2 regions of the Laceyella putida genome follow, and region 1 is predicted to be linked to the other one. Evidence: a T-box and tRNA genes for the amino acid it is inferred to sense, from the RefSeq annotation. Region 1 holds a T-box; the other holds one or more tRNA genes.

Evidence for each region. The T-box of region 1 lies ahead of leuS (leucine--tRNA ligase). A T-box ahead of a tRNA ligase gene usually reads a tRNA of that ligase, here a tRNA-Leu.
Region 2: it encodes a tRNA-Leu, which carries the amino acid that the T-box ahead of leuS (leucine--tRNA ligase) is inferred to sense. The anticodon was not compared.

What each region holds. Positions count from the first base shown of each region.
Region 1 is NZ_JBHTBW010000015.1:86,029-90,435, reverse strand. Features, by position in the region: gene ACFQNG_RS05835 (shikimate dehydrogenase) at 1-594, shown strand, start outside; gene ACFQNG_RS05830 (nicotinate-nucleotide adenylyltransferase) at 610-1,194, shown strand; gene yqeK (bis(5'-nucleosyl)-tetraphosphatase (symmetrical) YqeK) at 1,184-1,774, shown strand; gene rsfS (ribosome silencing factor) at 1,780-2,112, shown strand; T-box leader at 2,185-2,418, shown strand; gene leuS (leucine--tRNA ligase) at 2,471-4,407, shown strand, end outside.
Region 2 is NZ_JBHTBW010000036.1:18-4,424, reverse strand. Features, by position in the region: gene ACFQNG_RS11715 (glycoside hydrolase family 10-like protein) at 74-1,630, opposite strand; tRNA gene ACFQNG_RS11710 (tRNA-Ala) at 2,137-2,212, shown strand; tRNA gene ACFQNG_RS11705 (tRNA-Tyr) at 2,216-2,300, shown strand; tRNA gene ACFQNG_RS11700 (tRNA-Lys) at 2,310-2,385, shown strand; tRNA gene ACFQNG_RS11695 (tRNA-Leu) at 2,393-2,478, shown strand; tRNA gene ACFQNG_RS11690 (tRNA-Gly) at 2,484-2,557, shown strand; tRNA gene ACFQNG_RS11685 (tRNA-Asn) at 2,563-2,637, shown strand; tRNA gene ACFQNG_RS11680 (tRNA-Thr) at 2,642-2,717, shown strand; tRNA gene ACFQNG_RS11675 (tRNA-Glu) at 2,724-2,800, shown strand; tRNA gene ACFQNG_RS11670 (tRNA-Asp) at 2,807-2,883, shown strand; tRNA gene ACFQNG_RS11665 (tRNA-His) at 2,893-2,968, shown strand; tRNA gene ACFQNG_RS11660 (tRNA-Gly) at 2,975-3,049, shown strand; tRNA gene ACFQNG_RS11655 (tRNA-Arg) at 3,059-3,135, shown strand; gene ACFQNG_RS11650 (hypothetical protein) at 3,352-4,209, shown strand.

The DNA.
Region 1 (4,407 bases):
GGGGCCGTCAACACGGTCGTGAAACAGGACGGCAAATGGATTGGCTATAACACGGATGGGGCGGGCTATCTCCGCTCGTTGCAAGAGCAACATTCCCTCCCGCTAACGGAACAGCGGGTGGTTATTTTGGGGGCGGGCGGAGCGGCCCGGGCAGTGGGCTATGCGTTGGCCGCGGCTGGCGTTTCCTCCATTGCGATTGCCAACCGCACCATCGTCAAAGCGGAAGAGCTGGCGCACCATCTGTCGCGCCATACCCAGACCAAAGCGGTGGCCATGGCGGATTGCCAGTCCGAGATTAAGAAAGCGACACTGATCATTAACACCACCTCGGTAGGGATGGTGCCAGATACTGAAGCGACGCCCATTCCCGTTGAGTGGTTGAACGCCGACCAACTGGTAAGCGACCTGGTCTACCATCCGCGGATGACCACCTTGTTGCAAGCGGCGGAAGCCAAAGGGGCCGCCATCCATACGGGAGAAGGGATGCTCCTTCATCAGGCGGCATTGGCCTTGGAGCTTTGGTTGGACGCCCCGGCGCCGGTTGGGGTGATGCGGCAAGTGTTGGAGGTTGCCTTAACGGGAAAAAGGGAATAGAAAGAGTGAATCACCATGAAGGTAGGGATTTTTGGTGGGACCTTTGACCCCATCCACATGGGTCACCTCATCTTGGCGGAGCAAGCGCGTGAAGTGGCCGCCTTGGATCAGGTCTGGTTTATCCCCGCAGCTGAACCACCACACAAGTTAGACAAGCAAATTACGGCCGCTTCCCATCGCGTCCATATGGTCCACTTGGCCGTTCGGTGCCATCCTTGCTTTCACCTGTCGACGATGGAGTTGGAGCGGGAGGGTCCGTCTTATACCTACGATACGTTGCGGGTGTTGCGCGAATCCCATCCTGGTGTGGAATTTTACCTGCTTGTTGGGGCGGATATGGTGAAAGATTTGCCAAATTGGTATAAAATAAAGGAAATCCTACAGTTTGTCCAAGTGATTGGCTTGGGGCGTCCGGGCGTGGAAGTGGAAACATTGCCAGCCGAGGTGAAAAATTCCCTTCACTGGATACCGGATGCGATTGAAACCAATATTTCCTCCACTGAGATCCGCCAGCGTCTTCGCCAAGGAAAATCAGTGCGTTACCTCGTTCCGGATTCCGTTTACCAGTATATGAGGGAGCATGGGTTGTATGGATCTTGAGATTTTATTGCAAGCTACAAAAGAACAAATGCCGAAGTCGCGGTGGGAACATACGCTCAGAGTCAAGGAGACCGCCGTGGCATTGGCGACCCGACTGGGAATGGACCCTTACCCCGCCGTCGTGGCGAGCATCCTGCATGATTATTGCAAGTTCTGGCCTGATGACACACTGTCAGCGAAGATTCAGGCCACAGACTTACCCAAAGATCTACTGCAATACAATAAAGAATTATGGCATGGCCCGGTTGCGGCCATCGTGGCGCGTGAGGAATTTGGCATTCTCGATCAAGATATCCTGAACGCCATCCAATACCACACTTCGGGCCGCCCGCACATGTCACTTCTGGAGAAAGTGATCTGGTTGGCCGACTACATTGAACCGGGGCGCCGTTTCCCGGGTGTGGATGAAGTGAGAGGGCTGGCAATGTCGAACTTGGATCAAGCGATGATCAAAGCACTGGATAACACCATCCTCTTTTTGATTCAAAAGGGGCAGAAAGTGTATCCGTTGACCCTCTTTACGCGCAACTGGTTGCTAGATCAAGTGACTCAAACGGAACTAAGGGAGGAATCTATTTGAACGTAGTGGAAATCGCGCAATTGGCGGCCACCGCTGCCGAGGAGAAAAAAGCCCAAGATGTGACGGTCCTTGATATTCGTGGGTTATCGGTGTTTGCCGATTACTTTGTTGTCTGCCACGGAAATTCGCAGACGCAGGTGCAAGCGATTGTCAATGGCATCAAAGAGAAAGTCGCCGAACTCAACCTACCACTTAAAGGGATCGAAGGATACCAGGATGCTCGCTGGGTTCTCATTGACCTCGGGGATGTGGTCGTGCATGTTTTCCACAAAGATGAGCGTGAATTTTATGGCCTGGAACGCTTATGGGGCGACGCTCAGCAAGTGCAGGTTCAATAGTGGAGATAAATTTGCCATAATGCGTTGACACTGATTTTCCCATTTGCATATAATTAGAGAAAACACAAGGTTTTTACGGCAATGATAAGGAGTAGTAGTTTACGTGGCTCAGTCCAGAGAGTTGACGGTCGGTGCGAGTCAACCTGAGACAGTAGATGAACTCGTCTTATCGCTCCGAAGGGGAACGCGGATGTTTAGTACCCTTTGGCGGTTCATCCCCGTTAGCGGATTTTGAGTGAGTACTTCATTTGGTACTAATTAGGGTGGTACCGCGGGAATTGTTAAATCCAACCTCCCGTCCCTAGCTAAGTCTAGGGGCGGGAGGTTTTATATTTTTTAGGACAGGAGCGTAAGTGTCATGAGAGAGTATTCGCCAAAAGAAATCGAGAGCAAATGGCAGCGGAGGTGGCAGGAAGCCAACCTGTACCAGACGGATGAAGATGAGAGTAAACCCAAATATTACGCGTTGGAGCAATTCCCTTATCCCTCCGGAGAAGGGTTGCATATGGGGCATATGCGCGTTTATTCCATTGGTGATGTGGTGGCGCGTTTCCGCCGCATGAACGGTTATCGCGTATTGCACCCGATGGGGGCGGATGCGTTTGGCCTGCCTGCGGAAAACGCGGCGATCAACCGGGGCGTCAATCCGCGCGAGTGGACATTGTCCAATATGGAGCGAATCCGCAAAGAACAAGCTTTGATCGGCGCTTCCTATGATTGGGAGCGTTACTTGGGCACTTGCTTGCCCGATTACTATAAATTTAACCAATGGCTGTTCTTGCTGTTCTATGAACGCGGGTTGGCTTACCGCAAAAAAGCGTCTGTCAACTGGTGTCCGGACTGCAATACGGTACTCGCCAATGAACAGGTGGAAGACGGCAAGTGCTGGCGCTGTGATTCGGAAGTGACCAAAAAAGAGCTGGAGCAATGGTTCCTGCGCATTACGGATTATGCGGAACGCCTGCTGGAAGGTTTGGACCGCTTGCCTGATTGGCCCGACAGGGTGCGGGCGATGCAACGCAACTGGATTGGCAAAAGTGAAGGATCGCATGTGACCTTCACCATTCCCGAATGCGGGGACGAGCGAGTGACAGTCTTTACCACCCGTCCCGACACCTTGTTCGGGGTGACTTACATGGTGTTGGCGCCTGAGCATCCCTTGGTGCCGCGCCTCGTGAAAGGCAAGGAGACCGAAGCGGACGTGCTCGCCTTTATCGAGCAGATGAAAAAACAGTCCGAAATCGAACGGACATCCACGGAGGCGGAAAAAGTGGGCCTCTTTACCGGAGCCTATGCGAAACATCCGCTTACGGGAGAAAAGGTGCCCATCTGGGTGGCCAATTATGTATTGCTGGATTATGGCACTGGTGCAGTGATGGGAGTGCCGGCGCATGATGAGAGGGACTTCCAGTTTGCGACCAAATACGCGTTGCCGATCAAGACCGTGATTCAACCGGTGGAAGGTGAAGCGCTGGCTGAGCCATTGGCGGAAGCTTTTACCGAAGACGGGGTGTTGGTCGGCTCGGGGGAATTTGACGGTATGCCAAACCGGCAAGCGTTAAAGGCGATCGCCCAGCACTTGGAAGAGCGGAACCAAGGCGGTTGGACGACGACCTACCGGTTGCGTGACTGGCTCATCTCCCGCCAACGGTATTGGGGTACGCCGATCCCGATCATTTATTGTGATGCGTGCGGCACTGTTCCGGTTCCCAAAGAGCAGTTGCCCGTCATTTTGCCGGAAGATGTGGTGTTTGACGGGAAACGCAATCCGTTGACCACTTCGGATACATTTGTGCATACCACGTGCCCCAGCTGTGGCAAACCGGCGCGCCGTGAAACGGATACCATGGATACGTTTGTTGATTCTTCATGGTACTTTATGCGCTATACCGATGCGAAGAATGAGAACATGCCTTTCTCGCCGGAAAAAGCGGCGAAATGGTTGCCTGTGGATGAGTACATCGGCGGGATTGAACACGCGGTTCTGCATTTGCTCTATTCCCGCTTCTTTACCAAAGTCTTGTATGATGCGGGATTGGTTCATGTGGATGAGCCATTCAAAAGCTTGTTGACACAAGGGATGGTCTTGAAAGACGGCTTCAAGATGTCGAAGTCCAAAGGCAATGTGGTGAGCCCGTTGGAGATCATTGAAAAGTACGGCGCGGATACGGCGCGGCTCTTCATCTTGTTTGCGGCACCGCCGGACCGCGATTTGGAATGGAGCGATGCGGGGGTCGAAGGCAGCTATCGATTCATCAACCGCGTATGGCGGCTGATCGCCCAGCATGAAGCGTT
Region 2 (4,407 bases), on a different contig from region 1:
TAGCAAAGCAATGCGGCCGGCAACCTCTTTTTAAAAAAGAAATCCCCTTTTTACAAGGGTAGGAGAAAAGGAATCACTTCACTGAAAAAGAGCGAAGTTGAATAGCGTTGCTGGCGTTGCTTTCGTGATGGAGGCGATCGACAGCCGTGATGAGATAGGTGTAAGACTTCGTAGCCTCCGCCGTTTCATCCTGAAAAATTTGCGGAGTGGATCCGGATACCGTTTTCCGCATGGTACCCACAATATGTCGGGGTTGGTCAAGAGAAATCGTGTCACCTTGTGCAAACCGATAAATCACAAAATAACTCGTCTGGTTGGCGTTATCGGCAAATGTCAGGGTGGTTCCGCCGCTTCCGCGTATTGCGGAAAGAAGGGTGGGGGCGGAGGGAGCTTGTCCACCCAACCAAGGCATGACAGGAATAAGGGACGGATATCGATATAGATCTGTGCGCAAACGTTCGGCAAAGCCCAATGGATTTTTTAACAAGTCTTTTGTGCTGAAGAAGATGCTTCCTTTCACTTGGGGGTATTGTTGATTCAATTGCAGTTGGTTGGGGATTTCATCAGGATGGTTCCATTCCGTATTGCTGCCGATCTTGTAGACGGCATGCCCAATGTACAAGTGCGTTGCCCTTCCATTCACTTCATTGGCCCACCAGGGAACGAGCTTTTCATAAGCGGCAGCCGCATAACCGATATTCCAATAAATTTGTGGGGCGATATAATCGATCCAGCCTTGGCGAATCCATGTGCGGGAATCAGCGTAAAGGGAGTCGTAGGCTTGAAAGCCGGACGTGTCTGATCCGGTGGGGTCGGTTGACTTGTTGCGCCAGATGCCAAATGGACTGATGCCAAACTTCACATAAGGCTTTAACTGTTTAATTTGTTGATCCACTTCTTTGACCAATTGATTCACATTGTTACGCCGCCAATCCGCTTTATTGGGAAAGGTGGTTTGCCCATAGGTTTGGTATGTCTTCTCATCTGGAAAGTCGGTGCCATCCGGATAAGGATAAAAATAATCATCAAAGTGAACGGCATCGATATCGTAGTTCTGAACCACTTCCTTGATGCTGTCGACAATATGCGCCCGCACTGCTGGAATCCCCGGGTCATACCAGAGCTTGCCACTGTAAGTAACCACCCAATCGGGGTGTTGGCGCGCCGGATGGTTCGGGACGAGTGAGGAGAGTTGGGTATCCATGCTGACCCGATAGGGATTGAACCAGGCATGAAACTCCATGTTGCGCTTATGCGCGGCTTGCACCATAAAAGCGAGGGGATCGTAGCCCGGCGATATGCCTTGCGTTCCCGACAAATATTTGGACCAAGGATTGAGCGTGGAGGGATAAAAGGCATCAGCCGTTGGTCTCACTTGGACAATCACCGCATTGATGCCCATTTTTTTCAATTCATCCAAGAGAGAGTTAAACTCGGCTTGTTGTTGTTCTTTGCTAAGACCGGTTTTGGAGGGCCAATCAATATTGGTTACGGTGGCGATCCAGGCGGCTCGCAATTGGCGTTTCACCTCAATGGCTGAGAAGGATGAAGCGGTGTGGCGTTGCTTCGCTAGCCCTTGCATCGGGTTCACCAACAGACAGAGCAGCAGGGCCAGCAGACAAAAGCCCATTTCTTTTCTACTCAACCCGATTCACCTCCCATGATTTTTATAATTTTTCATCCCGATTAAATTATAGCTCAATTTATATTAGTTTGAAAGTTTCGGTCGCCAAGGGGCGTGTTTGACGTAAAGAGTGTAAAATAAACGTCGCGTTTGAAATTAAATTAACGAATTCTTGTGGATCGGTTTGGCTCGATTTATTCATCCGGATCAAAAATGCGCGATAAAAGCAGACGGGCAACCCGCCAAGACGATGGTTGGACCTGAGAAGTGGCGATGGATTTCGCTGTTGGTCTTATGTTTGGGCTATATGATTTGCTAAATAGATTTTTTATGCAAAAAAGGAATAAAAAAATGGGGTTAGGGTATTGCATTTTTGGGTGAAGCATGGTAAATTAGTATCTCGTGAGCAACCCAATCAAGGCTCAAAAGCCTATAGCCCAGTTGGTTCGAGCGTACGCTTGATAAACATGAGGCCTATTGTTTGAGTCGGTCTGGGTGCACTAGAGCAATTTGGGGCTATAGCTCAGCTGGGAGAGCACCTGCCTTGCAAGCAGGGGGTCAGCGGTTCGAATCCGCTTAGCTCCACCATATGGAGGGATACCAAAGTGGCCAAATGGGGCGGACTGTAAATCCGCTGGCTTCGCCTTCGTAGGTTCGAATCCTACTCCCTCCACCATTTGAATTTGAGCCATTAGCTCAGTTGGTAGAGCACCTGACTTTTAATCAGGGTGTCGAAGGTTCGAGTCCTTCATGGCTCACCACTCTTTTGCGGTCGTGGTGGAATTGGCAGACACGCTATCTTGAGGGGGTAGTGATCCCTGATCGTGCGAGTTCGAGTCTCGCCGACCGCACCATCCTTGCGGGTGTAGTTCAGTGGTAGAACATCGGCCTTCCAAGCCGAATGCGAGGGTTCGATTCCCTTCACCCGCTCCAGATGTTCCTCAGTAGCTCAATGGCAGAGCAACCGGCTGTTAACCGGTAGGTTGTAGGTTCGAGTCCTACCTGAGGAGCCAACATGCTTCCTTAGCTCAGTCGGTAGAGCGCTTCCATGGTAAGGAAGAGGTCACCAGTTCGAGCCTGGTAGGAAGCTCCAGATATTGGCCCGTTGGTGAAGCGGTTTAACACACTAGCCTTTCACGCTAGCATGCAGGGGTTCGAATCCCCTACGGGTCACCATGATGAGGAGCTGTGGTGTAGAGGCCTAACATGCCTGCCTGTCACGCAGGAGATCGCGGGTTCGAATCCCGTCAGCTCCGCCACTTATCTTGGCGGCCGTGGCGAAGTGGTTAACGCACCGGATTGTGGCTCCGGCATTCATGGGTTCGATTCCCATCGGTCGCCCCATTATATGCGGAAGTGGCTCAGGGGTAGAGCATCGCCTTGCCAAGGCGAGGGTCGCGGGTTCGAATCCCGTCTTCCGCTCCAATGATATATGTGCCCTTAGCTCAGCTGGATAGAGCGTTTGACTACGGATCAAAAGGTCGGGAGTTCGAATCTTCCAGGGCACGCCAAGGCGAAACAGCGGACGTTAGTCCGCTGTTTTTTGCATTTTACCAAAGGTTAGAAAATCTACTTCAGCGGGATAATGTCATGGAAGGCTTTGTGTAAAAAAGTTTTTTGGTGGGGATTATATTGTTCGTTTGAATTTTTCCCTTTTTTTGTTTTTTGTAGAAGGAATAACTAATTGTGCGTTGAAAATAAATTAAGCATAAGGGAGGGATACATACATGATTAAAAACTTTTCTAAATGGGTAGTCATGTATTTGATGGCATGTGTGTTGTTGATTGCTTCTCCAAGTATTTCAAATGCGTCGCAGAGTGGCACTTCACTCAAAATGCGCGCAGATGCGCTGAAGAATGCCAATTTTTTGACCATTTTGCGCTTTGACGATGATTGTACTACTCTGTATATGGATGCCAAAATCGGTCCGTTCACGGATAAACTCGGACCCGTGCCAGCAGAAACCGATTACGATGTGCTCTATCAAATCTATGAGCTGCCAAAAGGGGACAGCAACCTTTCCCAAGGGAAACTGGTTAAGTCAGGTGAGGTTGCCAATGCGATGGATAACAAGCAGTTTTCCATCAAACAATCTGTTCCGGCATCCAAGCAATCGAAAAATTATGCAGTCAAATTGGTATTAAGGGCGGATGGCACGCAACTCGGCAAATCGATGATCGCGAGGTTGCAATTTGGTGCTTGTGGAAAAGATAATCCTGGGGACAACCCGGGAGACAATCCTGGAGACAATCCTGGGGACAACCCTGGGGACAACCCTGGGGACAACCCGGGAGACAATCCTGGAGACAATCCTGGGGACAACCCTGGGGACAATCCTGGGGACAACCCTGGGGACAATCCGGGAGACAACCCTGGGGACAATCCGGGAGACAACCCTGGAGACAATCCGGGAAATAACCCAGGAAATAACCCAGGGAACAATCCGGGGAACAACCCACCAACTAAAGGCGGAAAATTACCGAAAACGGCGACATCTTATCCTTTTCAGGCAGGAGTGGGTTTCAGTTTGTTACTGATTGGGGCATGTGTCATCTACTTTACCAAACGTGCCAAAACAAATTAATTAAGTTAGATAGAAGGCTGTATGCCAAGGCATGCAGCTCTTCTTCTATCTATCAAGAAAATCCGTTGTCTTTGAAGAAATAAATGGTTGACTTATGAATATAACCATGTTAAGATCATATTTGTCGCCGCGAGAAGCGGTGAGCTGAATAAAATGAAGTGTTCCTTGAAAACTAAAGAGTGAACGTGACCTGTCAAT